4 regions of the Providencia sp. LY12 genome follow, and region 1 is predicted to be linked to each of the others. Evidence: predicted binding sites of a transcription regulator. Region 1 holds the regulator's gene; each other region holds the start of a gene.
What was found. Region 1 encodes CRP, which controls carbon source genes, mostly activating them, when cyclic AMP is high. Its sites were predicted from a motif close to ATGTGANNNNNNTCACAT; they were not measured.
Positions count from the first base shown of each region.

Region 1 (7,519 bases):
GGATCTGCTTAGGTCATCAAGCCATTGGGCAAGCGTTTGGTGCCTCTGTCGTGAAAGCGAGAGAAGTGATGCACGGCAAAACATCATCTATCCACCATAATCATCAAGGGGTATTTAAAGGACTGAATCGGCCTTTAACGGTCACTCGCTATCACTCTTTAGTGATTGCGGCAGAAACACTACCAGCCTCTTTTGATGTCTCCGCATGGTCACTGAATAACGGGGATATCGATGAAATTATGGGAATCCGCCATAAAACCCTGCCAATTGAAGGGGTTCAATTCCATCCTGAAAGTATTCTCAGCGAACAAGGTCATGAGTTGTTGAGTAACTTTCTCAAATATTAGTGGTTGATTTTCACGAATAGCAAAATTAATTATGCATATTTTACCCTTCCCTATTGCTCTTTATTGATTTTTTATTCATATTTGATGCTTATATTTTCACTCAAGCATTCGATAAAGAGCAGGTGAGGGGTATGTCAGAACAACACGCAGTCAATCGGCAAACTTTTGATCAGGTTATGTTACCTATTTTTTCGCCAGCTGAATTTATTCCAGTTAAAGGCGAAGGTAGTCGCGTTTGGGATCAGCAAGGTAAAGAATATATTGATTTCGCAGGTGGGATCGCGGTTTTAGCGCTGGGTCATTGCCATCCAAGTTTAGTCGCTGCTGTTCGTGAACAAAGCGAAAAACTGTGGCATGTGAGCAATGTTTTTACCAATGAACAGGCGTTAAAACTGGCTCAAAAATTAACCAAAGCAACGTTTGCAGATCGTGCATTTTTTGTGAACTCTGGTTCTGAAGCGAATGAAGCCGCATTCAAGTTAGCGCGTCGTTATGCCATCACCAAATATAGCCCATATAAAACGAAGATCATTGCATTCAAGCAAGCGTTTCACGGCAGAACATTATTTACTGTCTCAGTCGGTGGACAAGCGAAATATGCAGATGGTTTTGGTCCAAAGCCTGCGGATATTATTCATGTGCCTTTTAATGACCTTGAAGCCGTTAAAGCTGTGATTGATGAAAATACTTGTGCGGTGGTATTGGAGCCGGTTCAAGGGGAAGGTGGCGTCACCCCTGCGACATCAGAATTTTTGCAAGGAGTACGTAAGCTTTGTGATGAAAATAATGCACTGCTTATTTTTGATGAAGTGCAAAGTGGAATGGGGCGTACGGGGAAATTATTCTCTTATATGCACTATGATGTCGTTCCCGATATTTTAACTACCGCAAAAGCCCTCGGAGGCGGTTTCCCTATTAGTGCGATGATCACAACCGCGGACATTGCGAATACGATGGAAGTGGGTTCACACGGAACCACTTATGGCGGTAATCCGCTGGCGTGTGCGGTGGGTAATGCTGCTTTTGATATTATCAATACCGATGAAGTCCTTGATGGTGTTGCTAAGCGTCGTGAGTTATTTGTCGCGCATTTAAATAAGCTTAATGATCAATATGGCATTTTTGCTGAAATTCGTGGAATGGGCTTATTAATTGGCGCAGAACTAAATGGCAAGTTACTGAATCGCTCAAAAGATATTCTGCAAGCTTGCGCGGTAGAAGGGCTGATGATGCTGAATGCAGGCACGAATGTATTACGCTTTACACCATCGCTGATTATTTCTGAAGATGAAATTAATAGCGGGATGGCGAAGTTAGAAACGGCAATAAATAAATTATTGAAATAAGTTGTGTGCTAAGTTGCAGAATGGTCTCTTCTGCAACTTAGCGGTAAACAACGCACAATCGACTATTTTTCAGCTTGTATAATTGCTTTTCTTAGTTCTGATGTTCTTGTTTCTTTGATTTCAGGTCGATTAAACGAGTGCGGTATGCGATGAGTATTGGTCGTCGGAACACCTCTATGAAGTCGTTCAACATTCTCGCTGTAGTTAAAATGAGTTCGCAGATTTTTTTTTCTATGTTTATTCTTCAGTTTGACCTTTGAGTCTATTTTCGATGACTCGGATTTTTCGGAAGGCATTGTCTCTGAGCTATTTTCTTTCACTTCAGTTAAATTATCGATGGATACATTACTTTTTGAGCCATTTTTTTCTTGTGCCGGTGCGAATTTGATTATTTTAGTGTCAGCAATGATTATTTTCTTTAATAACTTTAATTCCTCTTTATTTTCATTAATTTTGTCCTGTAGATCATCTTTATCATTTTGTAATCTTTCAGTGAGCTCTTGCTGTAATTTAAGTCTATTTTTTAGTTCAGTAATGATTTTCTTATTTTCGCTTTCATTGCTATTAATCTTTAAATCACCATTATTAGGATGGAAATCGTTATCCCATTGACTCAGTGTTTCAGTGAATTCAATATGATTGATTATTGATTGAATATCTAAATTACCTTCAATTAAAAAAGGTGTAGTCATAGGGAAATTATTCAGTGTGCTTGTTAAATTTCTCTGTACTACGAATGGTAATTCATTTAATTCATAATTCCACTCAAGCTTTTCGTCGAACTCAAACCTATCGTTCTGATGATTGTCAGGAATGCTTTTAATTTTACTGTTAAGTTCGTCTGTTAAACTGGTTTTATCCAGTCTCTGTTGTGATTTATTAATTCCATTTGTGATATTTTCAATAAAATATTTGGCATTGATGGGGTTTTTTCCGAAAATTTTTGCTTCAGTTGATTTTATATCATTTAATTTTTTTATTGAGTCAATTATAACTTGGCATTGACTCTTCATAATATCTTCAAATACTACATTTTGCTTGTGGATATCGTCTATTTTAAGGCTGTCTTCGATTCTTGATTTTAAATGCGCATGAGTCTGAAGGATAGGGAATAGATTTTTCTTGTTTCCTTCTGAAAATATTTCTCTATCATATAAAGATATTTCTTCTAGAAGGTTAGATATATTCATTCGTAGTCGGTAGTTAACATCTAATAAATCATCTTTTCCATGATCATTTAATGAAATATAAAATTTCGATTGTTCACTCTCTACCGATGAGTTATTTTTAAAGTAAGAGGCGATAGTACTTATAATACTGCTAATTGAGTCAATTAAACGTGACCTGTGAGTATTCTTTTTTACATCTTGGTTTGGATCTAATACGGTTGTGCGACTAGGGGATAAAGAATTACTGGATATCGTCATGTTTATTACTCCTATTCATTATTTAATCACTATTAACTGTGTTAGTTATTATTTTATAGTGACAATAAATAGAAATAATATAAAGAAACGACACTCGTTACTGAGACGATATAAACTGAACTATAAGTAAAAAAATAGCTTTGTACGTGAAGTATAAAGCTATTTCAATATCGAAGCCTCACCAAGAAAGGTGAGGCTGACAGGTAAATTAGCGAGTGCCGTAAACAACAATCGTTTTGCCGTGTGCGGAGATTAAGTTTTGATCTTCCAGCATCTTTAAAATACGACCGACAGTCTCGCGAGAACAACCTACGATTTGACCAATTTCCTGACGAGTGATTTTGATTTGCATACCGTCTGGGTGAGTCATCGCATCAGGCTGTTTAGCTAAATTCAACAATGTTTGAGCAATACGACCAGTAACATCTAAGAATGCAAGGTTACCCACTTTTTCGGATGTGGTTTGCAAACGACTTGCCATTTGCGCAGAAAGGCGCATCAGGATATCCGGATTGACTTGAATCAGCTGACGGAATTTCTTGTAAGAAATTTCCGCGACTTCGCAAGCAACTTTCGCGCGAACCCACGCAGTACGTTCTTGCCCTTCTTCAAATAACCCAAGTTCGCCAATGAAATCTCCCTGATTGAGGTAAGAGAGAATCATTTCCTTGCCTTCTTCATCTTTGATTAAAACAGCCACTGAACCTTTAACAATGTAGTAAAGGGTTTCTGCTTTTTCACCCTGATGGATCAGAGTGCTCTTGGATGGATACTTATGAATATGGCAGTGTGACAAAAACCATTCAAGAGTAGGGTCTGTTTGTGGCTTGCCGAGAACCATTAGCGTTATCCTCTGTATGTTATTGCAACCTTTCGAAAAGTAGGGAAAGGCTGACTTTAAAGTGTCTAGCTTAGCATATTAAGTCACATTGATGCCTATTATTAATGCTGCTCTAGGCTAACGTAAATTAATATCAATTGTATAATATAATCAATTAAATCGTTGAGTTTTGATCTTAATCCTATCAACTGACCATTGTTTGTATCATATCCAATGCCGAAAGTCTTCCCTGTATCGCTTCAGCCTAATAATGCTGATATAACATTGTCTAGATATATGGAACAATGTGACGATAAATATCACTATTTTCGAGAGGAATAAAAATGGAAGCACGCGTAAAGTGGGTTGAAGGGCTCTCTTTTCTAGGTGAGTCAGCATCAGGTCATCAAATCATGATGGATGGTAATGCGGGCGACAAAGCACCGAGTCCGATGGAAATGGTTTTAATGGCAGCAGGCGGATGCAGCGCGATTGATGTGGTTTCTATTCTGCAAAAAGGTCGTCAGGATATTGTTGATTGTGAAGTGAAATTAACTTCACAACGCCGTGAAGAAGCCCCTCGTTATTTTACGGATATCAACCTGCACTTTATTGTGACGGGACGTGAATTAACGGACAAAGTGGTAGAGCGTGCGGTTCAACTTTCTGCTGAAAAATATTGTTCAGTTGCTATCATGTTAGAAAAAACGGTTAACGTGACTCATAGTTTCGAAATTAAAACGCCGTAATAATTTTCTTGATATTAAGATGCTTATCGATAATTAAGATAAGCATCTTGTTATTTATCTCTTTAATGAGAGTGTCAAACTACCCATTTCGCTGTTTCATTAGCTTTTCCACTAATGGCATCATAATAAGCTCCATTGCGAGTCCTAATTTCCCACCGGGTACTACAATGGTATTCATCGCTGAAATAAACGAGCCATTTAACATGGATAATAAATAAGGAAAATCGATCTGCTCTAATCCTCTAAAGCGAATAACGATAAAACTTTCGTCCTGTGAAGGTATTGCTTTAGCAGAAAAAGGGTTAGAGGTGTCAACGGTAGGAACTCGTTGGAAGTTAATATGAGTACGAGAAAACTGTGGCGTAATATAGTTAATATAATCCCCCATCGAACGGACAACTGAATCCATTACGGCTTCACGAGAATGCCCTCGCTCGGTGGTATCGCGGATAAGTTTTTGAATCCATTCAAGGTTAACAATCGGCACTACACCGACAAGTAAATCAACATGCTGAGCAACATCATGCTCTGGGGTGACCACGCCACCATGTAATCCTTCATAAAACAGCACATCGGTATTGGCTGGTAGCGATTCCCACGGGGTAAACGTGCCGGGTTGCAGGCCATAAGGCACCGCTTCATCGTAAGTATGTAAATATTTCCGAGACTGACCGCCACCCGTTTGGGCATAATCAATAAGGGTTTGTTCAAGTAGAGAAAAATCATTGGCTTCTGGACCGAAATAACTGATATGACGTCCTTGCTCGCGGGCTTTACGAATAGCCATATCCATTTCAGGGCGGGTATAACGATGAAAACTATCCCCCTCAAGGGTGGCAGGGCGGATATTTAATTGATGGAAAATTTTACGAAAAGCTTGGCTCGTTGAGGTCGTTCCTGCGCCACTCGAACCCGTTACTGCAATAATCGGATGCTTCTTCGACATAGTGGACTCCCTGTTTTACGCCATGACCACTATTTTTGAGAAACAGCGCTACGGGCGAAACTGGTTATTAGGCATGAAATTTACCGACTCATGTAACTCAGACCAGACTAGCACAATTTCGCCGGAAACTAACTGCCGTTTCACATCATTGACTTTGTCTTGCAAGCTTTTTTCGTGAACGCCATAATCGGTTCCTTCGCGCAAAACATAACTCTCGATAAGATTTTCGAGGGTTTCAGGTGCGAGATCTTTCCACGGAATAATCATGATTTTTGCTCATTCAAATACGCAGTTAGCCACAGAGGGATGCGAGTTTCTAACCACATTTGTGGTTTTCTAAAACTACCACCGACAAAGCCTACGTGTCCGCCATGCTCCGTCATTTGGTATTCAATATTTTCGGGTAAATGGCTTAAATCAGGCACGACTTCGGGCGCCATAAACGGGTCGTCTTTCGCGTGAATAATCAGGGTTGGCTTAGTAATTTGAGATAACTTAGGTAGCGCACTGCATTTTTGGTAATAATCAGCAGCGTCATCAAAACCATGAATACGCGCGGTGATCACATCATCGAATTCACGAATGCGTTTTAACTGTTTAAGCTGCAACAAATTAAGAGGAAGTGAACCGGGGTAGCGCACCAGTTTGCGGGTGGCGTTACGTTTCAATCCATTTAATAGGTAACGTTGATAGAGCTGAGAAATTCCTTTCTCCATTTTCATGGAGCAGGCTTCGAGCATTAATGGTGCCGAGACAACGACGCCGGCATCTAATTCAGCATTCTCACCGTTTTCAGCTAAATAACAGGCGAGCATATTACCGCCAAGGGAATAGCCTACCGCGGCGGTGGGGGCATCACCCCATGTCTGTTTTAGCCAATGTAAAAAATAGCGTGCATCACTGGTTTCACCGGAATGGTAAATACGTTTTTGGCGATTAGGTTCACCACTGCATCCTCTAAAATGCATGATCACGCCGAGCCAGCCTTGTTTTTGGGCGCTTTCTAACATCCCGTGGGCATAGGGGCTTTTAAAATTTCCTTCCAACCCATGAAAAATCACTAAACGAGGCTTTTCGCTCGCTTGTTCTGGGTTTTCACTCCAAGCAAGATCGATAAAATCACCGTCAGGCAATTCTAATCGCTGCCATGTTGGGATAATTTTCGGGGTACGGCGAAAGATCCTTGGCAATAAGGTTTGGAGGTGTGGGTTCTTTGCCCAACTCATAGGGCGGAAATTTTCTGACATGGCCTTATTTTTTATTTAGTGGAACGCTTGTGAGTGACATAACATACTGTTATTTTTCTGTGATGCAAGTAAACAAATCTAGAAACAAATTTAGGTTGAGGAACATAGTATAAATGACTCTGGGGCTAATTTTTTCGCTTTTTACGTTTTTATTCATTGCAGCAGTCACACCCGGCCCTAACAACATGTTGTTGACCTCTTGTGCAGCTAACTACGGTTTTCGTCGTAGTATCGGATTATTATTAGGAATAATGTTGGGCATGCAGTCAATTTTATATTTGTCTGCCTTCGGTGTTGCCGCGCTATTACTATTATATCCTGCAATTCATATTGTGCTGAAAATCATTGGTAGCGTTTATTTATTATGGCTAGCGTGGAAAACAGCCACTGCCAGTTACGAGCCACTCAAAACAGACAGTAAAGCCTCTAAAAGCGTTACTTGGTTTCAAGGCGGACTGTTGCAGTTCTTAAACCCGAAAGCATGGATGATGGGGCTAGGCGCAGTAGGGAGTTTTAGTCTTCCAGGCGAGTTATTTACTCAGTCCATCATTGTGATGAGCATCGCGTTTGTGATTGTGAATTTTATCGCGGGCTTGATTTGGATGGGCTTTGGTTCCTTGATCGGAGTTTTCTTACG
Region 1 is NZ_CM172594.1:380,593-388,111, forward strand. Features, by position in the region: gene ACY3ZI_RS01690 (aminodeoxychorismate synthase component II) at 1-347, shown strand, start outside; gene ACY3ZI_RS01695 (aspartate aminotransferase family protein) at 479-1,693, shown strand; gene ACY3ZI_RS01700 (hypothetical protein) at 1,756-3,120, opposite strand; gene crp (cAMP-activated global transcriptional regulator CRP) at 3,329-3,961, opposite strand; gene ACY3ZI_RS01710 (OsmC family protein) at 4,285-4,689, shown strand; gene ACY3ZI_RS01715 (phosphoribulokinase) at 4,769-5,635, opposite strand; gene ACY3ZI_RS01720 (YheU family protein) at 5,684-5,902, opposite strand; gene ACY3ZI_RS01725 (hydrolase) at 5,899-6,882, opposite strand; gene ACY3ZI_RS01730 (LysE family translocator) at 6,996-7,519, shown strand, end outside.

Region 2 (7,519 bases), 1.9 Mb from region 1:
TGCTGCGTTTGCTGGAACTTGGTCTGTTGGTGGCTCTGTATTAGCGCAATCAACACCGTATAAAGGCATCAAAACGAGCGACTATATTTCGCCTGTTCCCGTTGTAAATTATGAAAGTGAAAATTTTTACTTCCGTACTTTAGCTGTAGGTTATTACCTCTGGAATGATAAAGTTGACCAGTTGTCTTTAGATGCATACTACTACCCACATTTCTTTAAACCAAAAGATAATGATGATGCTGACATGCGTAAGCTGGATCGTCGTCGCGATACTGTGATGGGTGGCTTTACTTACCGTCATAATGCTGACTGGGGTACATTGCGTTTCAATGGTTCTTTCGACATGCTATGGGAAAGCGAAGGGATGCGTGCAGAAGCAGCTTACCTGTATGCATTTAAAGGTGATAACTGGTCTTTAACGCCAGGTGTAGGTATCAAGTGGGATAGCGCGAAACTGAATCGTTATGAGTTCGGTGTGACATCCAAAGAATCTGCCAACAGCGGATTAAAGCGTTATGAACCAAACTCAAGCTGGACACCGTATGTGGAGCTGTCAGCTAATTATAAAATGACAGACAGCTGGTCTCTGTTTGCGCTAGGTCGTGTTGATAAACTGTCTAGCGAAGTAAAAGACAGCCCAATGGTCAATAAATCTTATTCAGCGATTATGTGGAGCGGTGTGACTTACACCTTCTAATTCATATTCTGGAATAGAATAAAAAACCCCAAAATGGCTAGGCTGTTTTGGGGTTTTATTTTGCATTTATTCTTACGCTTATTTTTCGCTTGGTTATTCTTGCTGTGGCTGCGGTTTATTTTCGCGACATACCATCACGAGAGAAAGGCGAGAAGGGCTTTGCGCTTCAGATTTCATTGGCATATGAATACGAGCCGTTTCCACACAAACCATCTGTTTGTAACCATTATTAGGCATATCTTGCATGCTGCACGATAATTCTGCCCAAGGGTTCCAGCACACCACATCACTGTGATGATAATGATGTAACTCAATGGTGCGATTCCAGCCATCATCACGTAGCAAGCTGTATTCTTCTGGCTCGGTGTATATGCGGTCAGTGTGCTTATTAAATTTCAGCGGCTCTGAAATATAAGCTTCTCTGTCAGCCACTTTATCAATGTAATGTCCACCAAGACCATAAACGGTGGCTTTCTGGATATCACTGATATTGAAATAGCTGTGTAATGCGGCAGTAGCCTCGAAGTCACCGTAACTTTCTAATTCAAGCTCGCAGGTTTCCCCGAGCTTCATTCGTAAAATCAGCGTGAACTCATGTGGCCAGAGTTTGCGGGTGTATTCGTTGTCCGTCAGGGTAAAGGTGAGGATCACGCCACAATCATGTTCATTATGAGCTGTAAATTGCCAAGGTAAGATACGGGCAAATCCGTGACTAGGGCTGTTTACAGGACCAAACCATGGCCAGCAAATAGGAATACCACCACGAATGGCAACCCCTTCTTTAAATGCACTTTCAGGGCTTAGCCAAAGACAGGGTTTTTGACCTGCGGGTTGCCAGTCAATTAAGTGGGCACCTTGTAAGCTCACAGCACCACGCACTTTTGGATGCGAAATGACGATCAGTGGTAAATCCCCAAGTTGACGTTGGGTAATGTAAGGGGAAATTTGTTTGATAACAGGTAAAGCAAAAATTTTATCATGCATTGTCTTGCGCCTGTGGTTGTTGGTCCATCATCACGACCTAAATCAGCGACTATAAATAGAACAGCGCCTATAAATAGGGCAGTAACTAGAAATAACAATATAACAAACTCACGATACTGCAAGTGGCATTGAATGGAGTGGGGGACGCAGCTTGGAGTATATTGAGCTGAGCTTTAATTTTGAATGTATGAAAGATACAAAAGAGCCGCCAAAAGGCGGCTCAGTCACACTGATTACTTAACAACGCTTATTTAGAGATGTGAGCGATCAGGTCTAGAACTTTGTTAGAGTAGCCAGTTTCGTTATCATACCAAGAAACCAGTTTCACAAAGTTGTCGTTCAGAGCGATACCTGCTTTAGCATCAAATACTGAAGTCAGTTTTTCGCCGTTGAAATCGGTAGATACAACGTCGTCTTCAGTGTAACCCAGAACGCCTTTCAGCTCGCCTTCTGCTGCTTCTTTGATAGCGTCACAGATTTGTGCGTAAGTTGCTGGTTTTGCCAGACGTGCAGTCAGGTCAACAACAGAAACGTTAGGAGTTGGAACACGGAAAGACATACCAGTCAGTTTACCGTTCAGCTCAGGAATAACTTTACCTACAGCTTTAGCAGCACCAGTTGAAGATGGGATGATGTTCTGAGAAGCACCACGACCACCACGCCAGTCTTTGTGAGATGGACCATCAACAGTTTTTTGAGTTGCTGTGGTTGCGTGAACAGTAGTCATCAGACCTTCAACGATACCAAATTTGTCGTTGATAACTTTAGCCAGTGGAGCTAAGCAGTTAGTTGTGCAAGATGCGTTAGAAACGATTTCTTGACCTGCGTAAGCTTTGTGGTTAACGCCCATAACAAACATTGGAGTGTCATCTTTAGAAGGACCAGTTAACACAACTTTCTTCGCGCCTGCTTGGATGTGTTTACGAGCAGTCTCGTCAGTCAGGAAGATACCAGTTGCTTCAGCAACAACATCAACACCGACTTCGTTCCATTTCAGGTTTGCAGGATCTTTCTCTGCTGTAACACGGATTTTTTTACCGTTAACAACTAAGTGACCATCTTTAACTTCAACAGTACCGTTGAAACGACCGTGAGTTGAGTCGTATTTCAACATGTATGCCATGTACTCTGCATCGAGCAGGTCGTTGATAGCAACGATTTCGATGTCAGAACGCTCTTGTGCAGCACGGAAAACGATACGGCCGATACGACCAAAACCATTAATACCTACTTTGATAGTCATAGTATTTCCACCAGCTATTTTATTTCGTGAATTAAGATGTACTTAAAGTTACCAAAACCTTGCCAGCCGTCAAGCGGAATCGTGTCAATTATTGAAAAAAATCAATTCTGATACCACTATCTGCATATTTGTCAGTCACTTCAGCAGCAAATACAGCCGCACGTATTATCGGGATTGTTCAGCATAATGAAACCATCCATCAGTGATATATGTGAGGCTCATCACAAATCAAACCGTAAAGTTCTAACCTTAATAGTCTAGAATAGTTTTCCACTGAGCGTTGTTAAGTTTTTGTTGCTTGAAATGGATGCAAAATCGTTTTAATGCGCATCTTTTTGAAAAAAAGTAGGTAATCAATGTCGAATAAAGATAAGCAAGCTATTGATTTATCAAAGCTTAACCAAGTCCAGCTGCATGTTACACAACACGCTGGCACAGAGCCCCCGTTTAGCGGCCAATTATTGCATAACCGTAAAGATGGCGTGTATGAATGCCTCTGTTGTGGAACCCCTTTATTCCTTTCTGAGACCAAATTTGATGCAGGCTGCGGATGGCCGAGTTTCTTTCAACCGATTGATGAAAGTTTGATAAAATTTATCGAAGATTTTTCTCACGGTATGCATCGAATAGAAGTGCGTTGTGGTAATTGCAATGCGCATCTTGGGCATGTATTTCCTGATGGCCCACAACCAACAGGACAGCGTTACTGCATAAATTCAGCATCGCTAAGTTTTACGGATGACCAAACGGGTGAAAAGACCCTAGGATAACGTGCTGAAGCTTGCTGAAGTGTCAAAATACATTTGGCAATAACGATTCAGCTAGTTATTCAAAATACACTATAGATATAACACCGCAAGAATAATTATCGAGATTGCCACTAGATTGATGTGATGAGGCGTAACGTGAGCGTAGAAATGGATGCACAACAAATAGATCAATTGCTGTCTGTCATGACCCCTGAAATTTACCAGCGTTTAGTGACTGCAGTGGAGTTAGGTAAATGGCCAGATGGTGTGGCATTAACGCCAGAGCAGAAAGAAAATACTTTGCAGATGGTGATGCTATGGCAGTCACGCCATAACCATGATGCGGAACACATGACGGTCGGTACTGACGGTCAAATTACCATGAAGAGCAAACAAGAGTTAAAAGCGCTTTTCCAAGGGAATAGACTTGCGACATTGAAACCGCAGGATAACGACTAAGTCAGTATCTCGCCCCGTCAGCTAACGGGGCGAATTTCAAACCTATATCATGGCTAGTTACTACAGCATTCTAGCGGGATGATGTGATTAGACTAGCCCCCGCACTCTGCATTTCCGCTAAAGCCTTCTGGCTATCTTCAGGGGCTAAATTAACGCCACGGCACCCATCCATTAGCACATCAACACGATAGCCCAGCCTCAGTGCGTCCAGTACAGTAAATTTCACACAATAGTCCGTCGCAATGCCCATAATCATTAAATGGCTGATTTGTTGTTGCTGAAGCCATGTATGCAGCTCTGTTTGACTGACTCTGTCATTATCAAAAAAGGCACTGTAGCTATCGACTTGCGGATTTTCACCTTTAGTAAATACCTTTTGAATAGCTTGGTGATTAAGCTCTGGATGAAAATCAGCACCATGGGAGCCTTGCACGCAGTGAACTGGCCACCAAACCTGTGGCAATCCATTAAGTTCACCAAGGGCACCAATAGGCTGGCCAGAGTTCACGGCAAAACTGAGATGGTTTTCTGGATGCCAATCTTGGCTGGCGATCACCGTGATACCCTGTTTTTGGCATTGCTCAATAACTTGGTTAGCGGTTTCAATAACCTGTTCGCTTTGTTTTACAGCGAGAGCACCACCAGTACAAAAATCATTTTGTAAGTCTACTAACAGTAATGCTGATTTCATCTTTCTTCTCAGTAAGTTATAGCTTATTCATCAGCGTAGCTTAATTCACCACGCAGGTTATTTTGCATTAATTCGCGAATAAGCTCAGAGGTATAATCTTGGCTTAGTAAGTAATGTAATTTACTCAATGCGGCTTCAAAAGTCATATCAAAACCACTGATCACTCCAGATTCTGCTAATGCATGTCCTGTGGCGTAACCTTCCATATTTACACGCCCAGAAATACATTGGGTGAGGTTGACGACAATAATGCCGCGAGAAGTTGCTTCACGAAGGATGCGTAAAAGCTCGGGTTGCTGAGGAGCATTACCGACACCGTAAGAGCGCAAGATTAGCGCTTTAACCGGTTGTTGAAGAATATTTCTTACGATTTCAATGGATAATCCAGGGTAGAGCGTGACAACTCCAATAGGTTGCGGGGTAATGCGATGAGTTTTTAATTCCCCAATGCCAATCGGTGCAGGGCAGGCATTGAATGTACGGATATGAATACCGGCTTCCATCAGTGGAGAGCAGTTTGGCGAAGTGAACGCTTCGAAACCATCAGCATGCGCTTTTACTGTGCGGTTACCGCGATACAGTTTGTTATTGAAGAATAAACCCACTTCGTTGATCGGGTAGTTTGCCGCTAAATAAAGCGCATTAAGCAGGTTGGTTTGCCCGTCGGAACGTAGGGCTTCCAGCGGGATTTGTGACCCTGTCACAATAATGGGCTTCTTCAAGTTTTCAAACATAAAGGAGAGCGCAGAAGCGGTAAATGCCATGGTATCAGTGCCATGTAGGATCACAAAACCATCATATTTATCGTAATTTTCACTGATGTCATCGGCGATATTTTGCCAATCTTCCGGTGTAATGTCCGAAGAGTCGATTAATGGCTGGTGTTCACGAATCGTAAATGTTGGCATTTCAGGGCGATGAAACTCAGGCATTTGGGCTAATTGTGCCTGTAGGTGACCAGAAACAGGAATATAGCCTTGAGGAGAATGGCGCATGCCGATGGTGCCACCCGTATAAACGACATAAATCGATTTCTTCTGCATTTTGTTACCTAACGATGACAGACGAAGTTCTGTATGAATAAGAAATTCAGTGTGTGAATAATTTGGATTATAAGGATTTTGGCTTATTTACTGGAGATAATCTATGGATAAAACAAGATATTGCAGATTGTTGTGATGGAAACTTCAGTTTACGCTAGCGTCATTCACCGTGTAATGGCAGCCCCCCTACGGTTGCTTTAAGAGGGGAGCCATGGGTGGAAATGAATAATTAGTTAATTTCTGCGCAGTTTAAGCAAAATGCGTAACGATTTTGTGGATCGTTCATTTTTAAGAAAAACTGAGCTTGGCGGCGAATATCAGTAGCGACTGCTGGCGGTAGGAATGTTTGCAATGCATCAGGCATCATGACTTGAACGTTGCTAGTCAGTTCAAGGATCAACTGATCCATAAAGGAAAGTTCAGGTTGCATCCAATCCAGCTCGACAGATTTTACTTTCGCTAATTCGGCGGCTTTTGCGACGGCATCATCGAAATCACCAAGTTCATCAACTAAACCAATCTTCAGCGCATCCTTACCAATCCAAACACGACCTTGGGCAATCTTATCGATTTCTTCCGGTGTTTTATGGCGAGATTGAGCGACTAAGCCAATAAAGGTTTGGTAGCCATTTTCGATGGTGATTTGCATCATATCGGAAAATTGAGGACTGATCCCCTTAGTGACAGAAACGCCCGCTAATGGTGAAGTCGAAACACCGTCAGTATAAACGCCAATGGATTCTAATGAGTTTTCAAAGGTATTGATCACACCGAAGATACCGATAGAACCTGTTAAGGTGCTTGGGCTTGCAATTATGTAGTCAGCTGGTGTTGAGATCCAGTAACCGCCTGATGCGGCCATGCCACCCATTGATACGACGACAGGTTTCTTCGCTGCGCGGGCTGCGGCTAATTCACTGCGGATCAGGTCAGAAGCGCTGACACTTCCTCCAGGGCTATTAACACGTAATACGATGGCTTTAATGTTTTCATTTAAACGGGCATCACGGATTTGAGCTGCTAGGGTTTCGCCACCAGCAATACCGGGAGTTTGCGGACCATCCATGATGGCACCTTGTACTACGATGACTGCAATATTGCCGTCGCTGTTGCTGGTATCGGCAATTTTAGTGGAGTAATCATAGATGCTAATGCCATTGAATGTTTTATCTTCTTTATTCCAACCAAACTGATTAGAGAACACATTTTCGGCTTGTTCGCGGGTGTAGATCTTATCCACTAATTTTTGCTGTAAAGCATATTGCGCAGTATCACCTTTGGCTGCGCGAAGTTGTGCAATGAGTTTATCCGCTCCCGGGAAGATTTGCTCTGCTTTAGATTGGCGATTCTCTGCGATAGAGCCTAAATAGTTATCCCACAAGGTATTTAACCAAAGCAGGTTAGCTTCACGGGCTTCAGGTGACATATTATCACGCATCATCGGTTCAACCGCAGATTTGTAGGTACCAACGCGGAAAATATGGGTGCTTACCTTGAGTTTTTCTAATAACGATTTGTAATACAGGGTATCCGTTGAGAAACCGTAAATACCCACGGCGCCATGGGGTGCGAGATAAATTTCATCTGCAAAGCTCGCTAAATAATATTGAGCTTGTGTATAGCTATCGCCCATGGCATAGACTGATTTCCCAG
Region 2 is NZ_CM172594.1:2,307,930-2,315,448, reverse strand. Features, by position in the region: gene ACY3ZI_RS10930 (MipA/OmpV family protein) at 1-697, shown strand, start outside; gene ACY3ZI_RS10925 (D-hexose-6-phosphate mutarotase) at 791-1,681, opposite strand; gene gapA (glyceraldehyde-3-phosphate dehydrogenase) at 1,929-2,924, opposite strand; gene msrB (peptide-methionine (R)-S-oxide reductase MsrB) at 3,281-3,694, shown strand; gene ACY3ZI_RS10910 (YeaC family protein) at 3,842-4,132, shown strand; gene pncA (bifunctional nicotinamidase/pyrazinamidase) at 4,203-4,823, opposite strand; gene ansA (asparaginase) at 4,847-5,866, opposite strand; gene sppA (signal peptide peptidase SppA) at 6,096-7,519, opposite strand, start outside.
Region 2: a site for CRP is predicted at 3,134-3,151, ahead of msrB (peptide-methionine (R)-S-oxide reductase MsrB). Genes of this name have one in related genera too.

Region 3 (7,519 bases), 980 kb from region 1:
GATTGCGCTTGAGAGTTGGGTGTGTAAATGAAGCCAAAACAGTGGAGACTTGTTCAGTCAGCAGTTCTGGTTTGTTCTGCTCGGGGGATTTATCGTTCATCCCGGCTCCTTTATTTTCTTTTTTGTAACTACACATTTTTGACTACGTTGCATGATAGCAGAGAACGAAAAAAATAGTGACCGCCTAGCGAATGAAAAACCACAAACAGTAAAAATTTGTTTCCACCTAGTGTTTTTTCCTAATAATTGCCGATTAATATTTTATTGCCCTAGCGACATTTTTATTGATCGGTTAACATCAAAGACCCTTTATTAATAATGGAAGTAAGAAAGTTACTATGTCTCAAGTCGCGAATAAATTACTGGTAACCTGTGCGTTACCATATGCTAACGGTTCAATCCATCTCGGTCATATTCTGGAGCATATTCAGGCTGATATTTGGGTCCGTTATCAGCGAATGCGCGGCAAAGAGGTTCATTTCATCTGTGCTGACGACGCGCACGGAACACCGATCATGCTAAAAGCTCAGCAATTATGTATTACGCCTGAAGAAATGATCGCTGCAATGAACCAAGAGCATCAGGACGATTTTGCAGGCTTCCAGATTAGCTACGATAACTACCACTCAACCCATAGCGAAGAGAACAAACAGTTATCTGAACTGATTTATGGCAAGTTAAAAAGTAATGGTTTTATTAAAAACAAAACCATTTCACAGCTTTACGATCCAGAAAAAGGCATGTTCCTGCCTGACCGTTTCGTAAAAGGTACTTGCCCGAAATGTAAAGCGGAAGATCAATACGGCGATAACTGTGAAGTCTGTAGCGCAACCTATAGCCCAACTGACCTGATCAACCCACGTTCAGTGGTTTCAGGTGCAACGCCAGTTATCCGTGAAACTGAACACTTTTTCTTTGATTTACCTGCATTTAGCGACATGCTGCAAGCATGGACTCGCTCTGGCGCACTGCAAGAGCAAGTTGCTAACAAAATGCAAGAATGGTTTGAATCTGGCTTACAACAGTGGGATATCACCCGTGATTCCCCGTATTTCGGTTTTGAAATTCCAGATGCACCAGGTAAATATTTCTACGTTTGGCTGGATGCGCCAATCGGCTATATGGGCTCGTTTAAAAACCTGTGCGATAAACGCAGCGATTTAAACTTTGATGAATTTTGGAACAAAGATTCCAAAGCGGATCTTTACCACTTTATCGGCAAAGATATCGTCTATTTCCACAGCCTATTCTGGCCAGCCATGTTAGAAGGCAGCAACTACCGTAAACCAACTAACCTGTTTGTTCACGGTTATGTCACCGTTAATGGTGCAAAAATGTCTAAGTCTCGCGGCACATTCATTACCGCTCGCGCATATTTAGATCATTTCGATGCTGACTGCCTACGTTATTACTATGCAGCCAAACTCTCTTCACGCATCGACGATATCGACTTGAATTTAGAAGATTTTGTACAGCGTGTGAATAGCGATATCGTTAACAAAGTGGTGAATTTAGCTTCACGTAACGCAGGTTTTATTGCTAAACGTTTTGCTGGAAAATTATCAGCAAACTTAGCCGAGCCCGCGCTATACCAACAATTTGTTGATGCTGCAAAAGTGATTGGTGACGATTTCACTAATCGTGAATATGGCAAAGCCGTGCGTGAAATTATGGCATTAGCGGATATTGCAAACCGCTATGTGGATGAGAAAGCACCTTGGGTCGTAGCTAAACAAGAAGGTAAAGACCAAGAACTGCAAGATATCTGCTCGATGGGTATCAACTTATTCCGAGTATTAATGACTTACTTGAAACCAATTCTGCCAAGCTTAACCAAGCGCGTGGAAGAGTTCCTGAAAGTTGAATTAACGTGGGATTCCATCAACACGCCATTACTGAACCACGACGTAGCGCCATTTAAAGCGTTATTTAACCGTATTGAATTAGCAAAAGCGGAAGCAATGGTAGAAGCGTCCAAACAAAGTGCTCAGCCAGTTAAGCAGTTGACCGGCCCTCTGGCGGATGACCCAATTCAAGAGACCATCACATTCGATGATTTCGCTAAAATTGACTTGCGCATTGCGCTGATCAAACAAGCAGACTTCGTTGAAGGCTCAGATAAGCTACTGAAGTTACAGTTAGATATCGGTGGTGAAACTCGCCAAGTATTCTCTGGTATCCGTAGCGCTTATCCAGATCCAAAAGTCCTGGAAGGTCGTTTAACCGTGATGGTGGCAAACCTTGCTCCACGTAAAATGCGCTTTGGTATCTCCGAAGGTATGGTGATGGCAGCAGGTCCTGGTGGTAAAGACATTTACCTACTGAGCCCAGATAATGGCGCGCAACCAGGTATGCAAGTTAAATAAGCCATTGATTGTCGCTCTGAAATTTGAGCAACAAACTTAGCCAATATCAGTACAAAACGGAGCCACTTTAGTGAGCTCCGTTTTTTTATGGGTTTTTATTTGTGATCTCTGGCACAATTTTCAAGTTAATTGTATGATGAATGCCTGTCGAGTAATAGGACAAATCCCATGTCATTAAAACAAGTATTGAACACCGGATGGCAATATTTGCGAGCCTTCGCAATACTTTACCTCTGCCTGATCATCGGAAATGTAATTTCCAAACTGCTTCCTTTTTCCATTCCCGGCAGTATTGTCGGAATGTTGCTGCTGTTTGTTTTGCTAGCATTACAGATAGTCCCTGCTCACTGGGCAAAACCTGGATGTAGCATCCTGCTGAAAAACATGACGATTTTATTCGTTCCCATCGGTGTGGGGATTATGAATTATTATGATTTACTCAGCCAACAGATGATCCCGATTGTCGTCTCTTGTATTGCCAGTACGCTTATTGTCATGATTGTTGTCGCGGTCAGCTCAAACTATATCCATAAAGAGCGCCCTATCGTGGGTGTGAAGCCTGATGAAATTCCTCTTCCTCCTGAAGAACCCATTTCTTCAACCATCAATAATGATAAAACCAAGGGGAAAGAGTGATGTTAGAACATATTTGGTGGTCACTGCCATTAACTATCGTTGTTTTCTATTTGGCGAGAGCGCTGTCAATTAAGTGCAAATTGCCCATTCTGAACCCATTATTGTTAACTATCGCGATTATTATTCCGCTACTGATCCTGACGAACACCTCTTATGAGCACTATTTTGCGGGCAGTAAAATACTCAATGATTTATTACAGCCGGCCGTTGTCGCCCTCGCCTTTCCGCTCTACGAGCAAATGCACCAGATTAGAGCACAGTGGAAATCCCTATTTAGTATCTGTTTTGCTGGCAGTATTGTGGCGATGTTTACGGGGGCAACTATTGCACTGTGGCTAGGGGCTACACCGGATATTGCAGGTTCAATATTACCTAAGTCGGTCACAACACCAATAGCCATGGCAGTTGCCGATTCAGTCGGAGGCATCCCAGCAATTAGTGCCGCTTGCGTACTTTTTGTCGGGATTTTAGGGGCGATGTTCGGTCATAGCCTATTTGATGTTTTGCGTATTCGCACCCATGCATCACGAGGCTTGGCGATGGGTACCGCTTCTCACGCTTTGGGAACTGCGCGTTGTGCGGAAGTTAACTATATTGAAGGGGCTTACAGTTCATTAGCGTTAATGACCTGCGGGGTGATCACCTCGTTAATTGCGCCTTTTATCTTCCCTGTTATTCTTCACTTATTTAGCTAAACTAAATCAATAAGAGAGGTTATTTACCTCTCTTATGCAAATTTCAGTGTAAAAACTTGAGATACATCTCTCATTTAATGAATTTGTTTCATTGATTGCATTCATGAAGTGATCGCGATCACATCCAATCACCCTATTAATTGAATAGAATGAAAACAATTAAATAGGGAGGGTTACTCATGCATTCAAGATTCAAGGCCGCTTGGGCCGAACTTCCAGAAAAGTTACAGTCTGTCCTAAAGCCTATTATGGACAAACCCGATTTCTCAGCTATGTTGACCGCTGAGCAAGTTAAGCATATTAAAGCTGAGAGTGGATGCACGGACAGCGAACTCGCTTTTTCATTATTACCTTTCGCAGCGGCTTACGCTGTCACACCAATTTCTCGCTTTAATGTAGGCGCAATCGCTTGCGGGATCAGCGGTAATATCTATTTCGGCGCAAATATGGAATTTAACCATGTTTCTATTGGTCAAACTATCCATGCTGAACAATGTGCCATTACCCATGCGTGGTTAAAAGGCGAAAAGCAATTAACCTCAATTACCGTCAACTACACACCTTGTGGTCACTGCCGACAATTTATGAATGAGCTGCGTGAAGGCGGTAAGATCATGGTGCATTTACCAAAACGCCAAGCCGCGACACTTCATGATTATTTACCTGATTCATTCGGTCCATCGGATCTGAATATCACCACATTGCTGCTCGACAATGTTAACCATGGTTATCAAAACCAAAGTCGCGATAGATTGTTATCTGCTGCGGTTGAAGCTGCGAACCAATCTCACGCACCATACAGCGAATCTCACTCCGGTATTGCTGTGCAGTTAAAAGATGGCTCTCTGTTTACAGGTCGTTACGCTGAAAATGCTGCGTTCAACCCAAGCTTACCACCATTACAAGCTGCGCTAATTATGGTGAATTTAGCGGGTAAAGATATTCATGCTATTGAGCAAGCAGTGTTAGTGGAAAAACAAGATGCAACGGTGCAGCAGTGGTGTACAACAGAAAATACCTTGCACGCGTTAGGTTGCCAAAAAGTGGAGCGTATTTATTTGGATGACTCCATTTAAACGCTATTTCATTTAAACCATATTTAACTGAAAACAAATTAAATATTTCAAGATAATAACGGCGGTTATTGTGAGTTTATCAACTTCAATAACCTCCGTTTTTTATTAAAACGTTATTGAGTGTTAATAAAATTAAAATGAGAATCTGGATGATGAGCTGCTATAGCCACCACTGTGCATACTCGGGGCCTGAGGCACCCTAAAATCTCTATCAAACGAGCTTGATGAGTGGTCCATGGAAGACATATGGTCTCTTAAGCTATCAACGGTTCGATCCGTTTGACACTCACCTATTTGAAAATCATTCGGTCTATATACACTCATTGGGTATCCTCGGTGTTCTGAAGCCGTTATTTCAAATGGTGAATGATTATTGGAATAGCCAGCAAAAGGAATGTTGCCAATAACATCATCTATCATGGCATTGTGTTTATTAACATTGGGGCTGTAATTGACCGATGGAGAATCAAATAATCCGGTTTCTGGCAATATATAGGCAGGGCGTTCAAGGTAATATTCAGAAAGGCGATCTTTGTGCTCAAAATCCGTTTGTCCAACCCAATCAGTCTGTATTGAATATTTATTAATGTTTTCAGATGGGTAATCCCAAAATGATAGTCGATTAGTTCCTCTATCAATTAATGGATTTCCCGTTTCATATGCTAATGCTAGAGCTTCATTAAGATCGATTCTTAGTGAAGGCGGTTCAAAAAAACCATACGTTTTTTTAAAAGTTAATGTCACGGTATCTACTGCATTGTCTATGTCTATCACTCTTCTCATCCAGCGATGGGTTTGCAATTGTTTATTTGCAGGCGCATCATATAAACTTTCAAACATAATATTCATAGTGCTTAAACTTAATTCGGCCTCCTTTTCCGTATCACCTACAGCATCCAGCGCTTTTTGCCAGTATACCTCTCTATCTTTTTCATCAGGGATGACATTAAAGACAGGTTGTAAAGTCCACGCTTCCGCGGGTAATTTTTATTTTTTAAAAACACGCTCATGAAATGCCATTGCTTCTTTATAATTAATATCTCCTGTTATCTCTGTAACACCATTTTTAAGTCTACTCCTTTGCTCATATATATAAGCATAAGCCATATCAAAACGTATTTTTTCAAGTTTAGTCTCATTGCATATTTGACCATTTTCAATTATAACTTCTTCTAAGTAGTTCAATGCAAATTTACCTGAAAAAGAATCGCCTTTGACAACGCTATTTGCTAGTAATGCATATCGGTCACCTTTACTAGCAAAGTATTCATACATTAACTCAGGTCTTTTAGTTAATATTAAAATCTTTAAAGCTTTTGATGTATCAGTCCACGTTAATGCTACACTTCCTTGTCTATTGACTTCATTATTCATATGTAAACTCCTATTGATTTATATGTTTATAAATAAAGTTAATAACATCGCTCTTTATTTCATCCCAAATAACTAAATCTTCAATTTTTATAATAACTTCAACTTTAACCCCTAGTTTTGGTATCAGAAAAAAACCATCACATTGACTATATCGGCCATCTAAAGGTATCCATAAACAATCAAAAAAATCACTTATTTCATCATTATTTATCCGCCAATAATAACCATATCTATCATTTTCAGGATCAATATATCTATTCATCTTCTTGAGTTTTACTTCATTAAAATATAGATTCAGTTTTTCATCATATGAAACATCCCCTTTAATTTTTTCCTCTCCCCTGTCAATATAAATATATCTTTTATATTCAAGGTAACCTTTAGGATCACCATCTAGTGGTTCTATAGAAAATCTAAGTTTTTTATTTTTTCCATTTTCATTCTTATTAAAAGGCTTCATTTCAGGCCAACTCATTACTAATGGCAAAACTCGAAAATTTGCATCGCAACCTTTTTTATTTTCTAAGAATCTTGGATCGAAATAACTATAACCTTCATATTCCGCAAAGGGGTAGACATAGTTGCCAGGCACTTCAATGACTGTATCGCTAAACCTCCCACACACAAAACCGGGGCGATTATCTGCCATCGATAAAGTTGAAATTAACAAGATAAATATAGAAAAAATAAATTTTATTGGCATATTACGCCTCCAAATTTTTCAAAAACTTATTTTTTATAACGAAAACTATCTTTAACCATCGTCATGGTTTTCTCAATTTCAATAACTAGGGGAATTTTCCTCATTCTCTCTAACCATCGCTGGCTTTTTTTACGTTTTTCAATTGAAGTGCTTTCTGCCTCAGCCTTCATTTTAAACCACAAATCAACAAATATTTTCTCCTCGGATTCCCTTTCGGAATTAGCGTTCATTTCCCTCCAAAATTTGTTTCGTTCATTTTCATCAAAAACATCATAAATATCAGCAAAAAACCATGCATCGCAGGGTAAATTCGCTGCTTTAAATCCATTTTCATTGATAATTTTAGCCTCGTTAAATTTAATTCTTTCCGTTCTAACCTCTACACCTTTATTTAATTCAAACCAAGACTTTAAGTAATTCGCATATGCCAATGCAGATTCATAATGGACTTTATCCATTTTTTCTTTTGACAATGGTTTTTTATATTCATCCATAGTCACTCTTATATATTCAAGTATAATTATGTTAAAAATAGATACACTATCTTTCTTAGGCTCCGAACCTATAGATTGAAAGGAGAAAAATAACAAAATAAAACATAACAATAATTTTTTATTTTGATGCCATATTACCCCCACTAGTCTCCCTCCATAATGTTAGCAAGAACAG
Region 3 is NZ_CM172594.1:1,360,948-1,368,466, reverse strand. Features, by position in the region: gene apbC (iron-sulfur cluster carrier protein ApbC) at 1-100, opposite strand, end outside; gene metG (methionine--tRNA ligase) at 339-2,366, shown strand; gene ACY3ZI_RS06225 (CidA/LrgA family protein) at 2,535-3,002, shown strand; gene ACY3ZI_RS06220 (CidB/LrgB family autolysis modulator) at 3,002-3,697, shown strand; gene cdd (cytidine deaminase) at 3,877-4,773, shown strand; gene ACY3ZI_RS06210 (hypothetical protein) at 4,906-5,622, opposite strand; gene ACY3ZI_RS06205 (hypothetical protein) at 5,761-6,147, opposite strand; gene ACY3ZI_RS06200 (hypothetical protein) at 6,158-6,850, opposite strand; gene ACY3ZI_RS06195 (hypothetical protein) at 6,877-7,344, opposite strand; gene ACY3ZI_RS06190 (hypothetical protein) at 7,488-7,519, opposite strand, start outside.
Region 3: a site for CRP is predicted at 3,804-3,821, ahead of cdd (cytidine deaminase). Genes of this name have one in related genera too.

Region 4 (7,519 bases), 200 kb from region 1:
ATTTTACTGTTCGACACCCGTCGTCACAGTAAATTGACGGTTTTCTCCCGCTTCCAACCAAATCAGCGTTTGGTTATTTTTCGCGGCAATAAACCCTTCTGGGCGACAGGTCGCTGGTAACACAAATGCCCCCACTTTTTGATCGCCATTATATAAAATCCAGCGAGTCGCATAGTTCAGTTCATTGGCTTTAAAGCGGGTCACAAAGGTATTGCCCACAGGCGAGGTCATCTTAAATTCGGGATTGGCCGTATATTGGCTCAAATTATCCATAAAGAAGACAATCTCAGGATCACACATTTGTGGCTGATTCAGCTGATTAAGTGTCACTTCGCCTGACTTGAGCGCTTGGTTAAAATCGAGCCATTTTTGGGTTGGATGCACATGTCCCGGAATGGATTCACGCAGCTTAATCGCCTGTTCAGGAATATTTTGCGTTAAAGTGGCGTCGTCCACATAGGCATAGTTCATATGGCACATATATTGAAGCGGCATTGGTACAGATGCCAAGTTAGTGACGGACATATGAATATCAAACAGCGCGCTATCAGTATGCAGTTGCACAGACGGCGCCGCACGATAATGATGGCCAAAGCCCATCACATACTCATACTCGCCACACACTTTAAGACTGTTTTCCGTCAATTCAAGCCATGCGCTATCCATTGGTGCGCAAGGCATTTCCCCGTGTAATGGGTGATTATCTTCTGGCGATGGGCAACCATTACTAATTAATCCAGAATGGAAGGCGAAGCAGCCATAGGTTTCAATCACAGTTGGAACAGGCTTAGGTTCTGAAAACATATTTTCCATTTTCAGATTTTGCCCACAAAACTCAGCATCCCAAATCATCTGCCCTAAAAATGGCAAAATGGTTAAATGTCCCTGCGAGTTTTCAACACGCAGCCCTTGCACACCAGATTGATAGACAAATGCGGAAACGGAAAACTGGCTATTTTTCAAAACTAAGGTCGGTTTTTCCGTAAATAAGCGTTTATGTAACGGGATAATTGTGTTCATTGTCATACTCACGGTTTGAGGTAAAGATGGGGTAGGCATGAAGCCTACCCTGAGTCACAGTCTATTATTTGGCTTCTTGTTTAGCTTTAAAGCGGCGCTCACCAACGAAGTAAATACCCACGTAGACAAAGCACAGCATAGAAACTAAGAAAGAGAGTTGCAGAGAGTGAGTGATATCCGCGACATAGCCTTGGATAGCAGGAACAACCGCAGCCCCGACAATCGCCATCACAATCACCGCACCTGCCATTTCAGTGTGCTCATTATCGACGGTTTCCAGCGTACCCGCATAGATAGTCGCCCAGCACGGTCCAAACAGGATGCTCACCAGTACTGCTGCATACACTGCGGTGAAGCTCGGCATAAAGGCCACATACACCAGGAACAGCACACCAATAATTGAATAGATAATCAGGACTTTATCCGCGTTAAAGCGAGTCATTAAGATGTTGGCAATAAATTTACCGATAAAGAAGCAGGCGAAGCTGTACACCATGAAGTTAGAGGCATCACGTTCGTTGATATCCCCCATTTCCAGCGCTAAACGGATGGTGAACGACCAAACGGCAACTTGCATGCCCACATATAAGAACTGGGCGATGATCCCTTTTCTAAAGCGGCTGTTTTTAGCTAAATATTTTAAGGTATCCAGTGCAGAAGGACGTTTATGTTCCGCCGTTTCTGCCACTTTACATTTCGGGAATTTCGTCAGTAAAAACAGGAGCATCACCACAACCAATACCATGATCATATAACGGTATGGCTCAAGGGTGTTTTCCAGCATCGCTAAACGGAACTCATGGATTTGAGTCGCATCCATGTTTGCCATTTGGTTTTGCAGGCTTTCCCCTTCGGAGAAGACCAAATATTTACCTAATAAGATCCCGCCAGCGGCACCGATTGGGTAGAAGGTTTGGCTGATGTTCAGACGCAGAGTCGCGTACTGTTTTGGACCAATCATCGAACTGTAGGTATTCGCTGCGGTTTCAAGGAAGCTTAAACCAATCGCGATAGCAAAAATCGCGGCTAAGAACATGGTATAAGTCGCCATATGAGACGCAGGGAAGAACATGGAACAACCCGCGATATACAAAATAAGCCCGATCATAATCGCGTATTTATAACTGGTTTTTTTGATAACCAGTGAGGCTGGAATGGCAATCAAGAAATAACCGCCATAGAACGCACTTTGCACTAATGCAGAGGCAAAGTTGCTGAGTTCGAAAACACTTTTAAACTGTGTGATTAAAATATCATTCAGTGCTGCTGCACATCCCCAGAGCGGGAATAAGCAGGAAAGTAGGATAAATTGGAATATAGGAGTCTTATTCAGGTACCCATCAGGTAACTGAGTTATATTTTTGATGTTCATATTAACCCTTAATAATTTTTATTATATTTTTAACCGGTTAAACGGGCTTTTTGCTCTAATGGCAACCTTCATTTCAACCGGTCATGCTCAACATCATTCAAATTCAGAGCAAATATTGTGGGTACAGGTAATGCTTCTGGTGCTTGAAAGATGATGCGTACTAATTATTCAACTGCACAAACTCACTGAACTGCTCGATGCTTGGGTAAGACGATTGCGTGCCTTTTCCCGTTACACTAAAGGCTGAAAACAGAACCGCTTTTTTCATCGCTTCTTCAATATTTCCGGTATGAACATAGTAATGAGAGAAGCAACCAATGAATGCATCCCCAGCCCCGCTGGTATCAATCGCGTTCACTTTGATAGCCGGAATGAACAGTTCGCTTTCACGAGTCATCCATAACGCACCTTTATCACCTAAAGTCACAATCAGGTTTTTCAGGCCTTTATCTAATAGGGATTGAGCCGCACGACGCACGTTATCCATGGTATCCACAGGCATATTGGTCAGAATTTCTAGCTCGGTTTCATTCGGTACAAAGAAATCACAACGGCATGCGTAATCTAAATCCAGTGCGCGTTGTGCTGGCGCTGGGTTAAGCAACACAGGAATGTTGTGCTTATTACCAAAGGCAATTGCGTGGTAAACCGTTTCCAGCTGCACTTCCAGCTGCAATACGATCAATTTACATTTTTTCAGATCTTCCGCAGCACGGTCGATATCTTCAGGGGATAAAAACTTATTCGCCCCTTTGACGATCAAGATGCTGTTCGATGAGTTTTGATTCACAAAAATCGGTGCAACGCCGCTCGATGTGCAAGGCACTTTTTCTACATAACGCGTATTGATGCCGTAAGACTCAAGATTACGAATCGTGTTATCCGCAAAAATGTCGTCACCGACCTTAGTTAGCATAATGACTTTGGAGTTTAATTTTGCTGCGGCAACAGCTTGGTTTGCCCCTTTACCGCCACAACCGATTTTGAAGGCTGGGGCTTCGAGGGTTTCCCCTTCTTTAGGCATTTGATCAATGTAAGTGATCAAATCGACCATGTTTGAACCGATAACTGCTATATCCATAATGTCCCTCGTGTTAAATAAATCACATAATGATATAATCCTAACATTATCATGTTGCAAAAATATCATTTGTGATTAGGATCTCGAATAACGAATGATCAAGTGTTATATCTGCCACATTTCCTCATTCTTTGTTACCTATTCCACATCTATTCTGAAAAACTTCATATAGGAAGGTTTAAAATGCAAGATTTAGCGAAATATATTGATCACACTTTATTGGCTGCCAACGCAACAGTTAACGATATCAAAACGTTATGTGCAGAAGCCGCAGAGCATCACTTCGCCTCTGTGTGTGTTAACACTGGCTATGTGCCATTGGCAAGCGAATGTTTAAAAGATAGCGATGTGATGGTGTGCTGTGTTGTTGGTTTCCCATTAGGCGCATGTTTAACAGAAGCCAAAGCCTTTGAAGCTGCTGAAGCTGTGCGCCGTGGTGCCGATGAAGTGGATATGGTTATCAACGTAGGTATGCTGAAAAGCGGTGATTTAGACTTTGTTCGTCAAGATATTGAAGCCGTTTTTGCGGCTTGTGGTAAGGCAACATTAAAGGTGATCCTCGAAACTTGCCTGTTAACTGATGAAGAAATCACACAGGTTTGTGAAATTTGCCGCACAATTAACGTTGGATTTGTGAAAACTTCAACAGGATTCAGTACAATGGGTGCCACTGAGCATCACGTCGCTTTAATGCGCAAAGTGGTTGGTAATGAAATTGGCGTCAAAGCATCCGGTGGCGTACGTACGCGTGAAACCGCAATTAAGATGATTGAAGCTGGTGCTAACCGCGTTGGTGCAAGTGCGAGTGTCGCTATTGTCACGGGAGAAAATACCACTCCAAGTGACTACTAAACAACGGGGCGCGGTTCGTCCGCGCCATCATAAAAAGGATTGCAGGGTGATAGAAACTAAACAAAAAGAACGCCTTCGCCGATTAAGTGAATGTATTAAACGTTCAGGACGCATTCATCTTAAAGAAGCCGCGAGAATACTCGAAGTCTCTGAAATGACCATTCGCCGAGATCTCAATGCGGATACCGAAGGCCCTATCCCAATGTCACTGCTTGGTGGCTATATTGTTTCTGTCACTCAACCTACCGCTTTAGCCCCTCACGAACCCCATGCCGATATTTTCACGCCAGATCAAACTGAAGACCTATATATTCCTAATTTAGCCGCCAGTATGGTCAGTGAAGATGATGTGATCTTTTTCGACAATGGCATCGAAATGGCGACCTTGATAGCCTTAATCCCAGAAGAAATTAGCTTTACCGGAATTTGTTATTCTCATAACGTTTTTCTCGCATTGAGCCAGAAAAAAAATGTCACGGCGCTACTATGTGGTGGGGAATACCGCCCAAAAAGTGATTCTTTTTACAGCCCAACGCTGCCTTCGTTACTAGATTCCATTAACCCCAAAAAAGCGTTTATGTCCGCCACTGGGGTTCACAGTGCTTATGGGGTGACTTGCTATAATCTCGATGATTTACCGATGAAAAAGAAAGGCATGGAAAAATCTATCCGTAAGATTTTATTAGCACCTTACAATCTGTTTGATGAAGTGGCGACCGCTAATATGGGCGAACTGTCCCAGTTTGATGTGATTGTGACAAACCGACAGCTTAGTGATGAATACGAAACATACTGCCGCAATGGGTTTGTGAAAGTGATTTATTAGTATGACGCATTTCATCAAAACAAATCGACACGTTTGAAATCGTGTCGATTTGTTTTCTCACTAAATTTTAACCGTCAAATAATCTTCCGCTATTTGCGTCTCAGGAAACTCAGCTTGGCACTCCGCCAATAAACGCGGAATGTCATCCGACCCATAACGCCCACTGATATGCGTCGCAATAAACCGTTTTACTCCTGCTTGTTTGGCAAGCTGCGCCGCTTGTCGGGTAGAAGAGTGCCCATGTTCATTGGCTTTCGCCTCTAGCGCCACTTCTAGAGTAGTCTCATGCACCATCACATCGGCATTTTTTGCCAATAACAACGCATCTGGCGTTGGGATAGTATCCCCAAAAATCGCCACTACTTTACCTGCAACTGGCTCACCAAGGTAGTCAGCTCCATTCACGGTGCGACCATCTTCTAGCTCAATCACTTCGCCCTTTTTCAGCGCCTGCATCCAAGGCCCGCGAGGGATCCCATCTTGCTCCAGTTTTTGCACATTTAGCGCCCCCGGTTTTGGATGTTCTTCAATACGATAGCCATAACATTCTACGCGGTGATCCAACCGATACGCAGTGACAACCATCTCCCCATCATCAAATAACTTACCTGCCTCAATTTCTACAATTTCAAGAGGATAAGTCATATAGGAATCGCTCACTGATAAAACCGTTTCCACATACTGCTTCAGCCCTTTTGGCCCATATAGCGTCAGGGGATCCGTCGTTCCCCCCATAGAGCGGCTACACAGCAATCCCTGCAACCCAAAAATATGGTCACCGTGTAAATGGGTAATAAAAATCTTCTCGATTTTGGGTGTTTTAAAGGGGCTGTTTAAGATTCGGTGTTGAGTACCTTCGCCACAGTCAAAGAGCCAGTAGCTTTTACGGATACCGACTAAATTTAATATCATACTGGTGACATTGCGCTCTTTTGTTGGCACTCCTGCGCTAGTACCCAAGAAAGTCAGCTCCATAATTCCTCTTCTATCTCTTTGTTTTAAATTACTAAAATACAATTCCAAACTTTTCCAAAGTGGCTAACGCAGCCTTTTTGAAGGCTTTTTTATTATTGCAATTTTCGTCGTGTCCATGCTGGCAAAATTTATGGAATTCACAGCTATTCCAACTGCCCAATTTAGTTTCTTTTTAAGTCAAATTAATTCACAAGCTCGTATCTAGCTCCCTACTCCAAAATGGCCGCGTAAATTTTCGCCACTAGGAATCCATTGAATGAGCCCCTCTTTTTTAACCGTTAAACAAAAACTGGCTAACGGTTTTGTGATATTTACGGCTATTTGGTCGTCCGTCATTATGCCTGTTGTTCCAGCTTATGCAAAAATGTTGGATAACAAAGAGCTACCATCACTAGGTAGCGAGCAGATCATCAACGAAGATAATACTGAGCGCTTAACCGCCGAACACACTAAAACAATCGGAACCTTCCTTTCACAAAAGAAAACGATGAAGGATCTGTCTGAGATGGCGCAAGACTACGCACGAAATAAAGTTGCCAGTGAAGCCACAAAAGAGATTGAACATTGGTTATCCAAAGCGGGTAATGTCAAACTCAATATCGATATTGATAAAAAGTTCTCCGTTAAAAACTCACAGTTTGACTGGCTGATCCCTTGGTATGACCAAGAGGAAATATTGCTATTCACCCAGCACAGTCTACATCGTTATGATGAGCGATTTCATACCAATAATGGGATTGGCTTACGCCATTTCCATGAAAAAAGCACTATTGGTATGAATGCATTTATCGACCACGATTTTTCTCACGCCCATACTCGCGCAGGATTAGGAATTGAATATTGGCAAGACTACTTAAAATTAAATGCCAATAGCTATTTCGGTTTAACCACATGGAAAAGCGCACCAGAACTCAACCATGATTATAATGCCAAACCCGCCCACGGCTGGGATATTCAAGTAGAAGGCTGGCTACCCGCTTATCCACACCTAGGTGGAAACTTAAAGTATGAGCAATACTATGGTGATAGCGTTGCCTTATTCGGAAAAACAAAACGTCAAAAAAATCCGAATGCCGCGACCATTGGAGCTAACTGGACGCCATTCCCATTATTAACATTAAATGCCAGCCATAAATTTAGCAGCGAAAAACAAGCCGAGACCCAAGCTAAACTTCAATTTACTTGGACTTTCGGTAAGAGCTTAGCCCACCATTTAGATCCAACTAAGATCGCCGAGACACGCCGTCTTTCAGGTAACCGTTATGATTTTGTTGAACGCAATAATAATATTATTCTCAACTACCAAAAGAAAACCTTACTGCACCTGTCATTACCGACTAAAATCCAAGGGGAAACAGGACAATCCGTTCCACTAGTCAAATCTTTCACTGGT
Region 4 is NZ_CM172594.1:580,071-587,589, reverse strand. Features, by position in the region: gene ACY3ZI_RS02575 (aldose 1-epimerase family protein) at 4-1,020, opposite strand; gene fucP (L-fucose:H+ symporter permease) at 1,085-2,392, opposite strand; gene rbsK (ribokinase) at 2,553-3,473, opposite strand; gene deoC (deoxyribose-phosphate aldolase) at 3,657-4,325, shown strand; gene ACY3ZI_RS02555 (DeoR family transcriptional regulator) at 4,372-5,151, shown strand; gene rnz (ribonuclease Z) at 5,212-6,126, opposite strand; gene ACY3ZI_RS02545 (inverse autotransporter beta domain-containing protein) at 6,383-7,519, shown strand, end outside.
Region 4: a site for CRP is predicted at 3,484-3,501, ahead of deoC (deoxyribose-phosphate aldolase). Genes of this name have one in related genera too.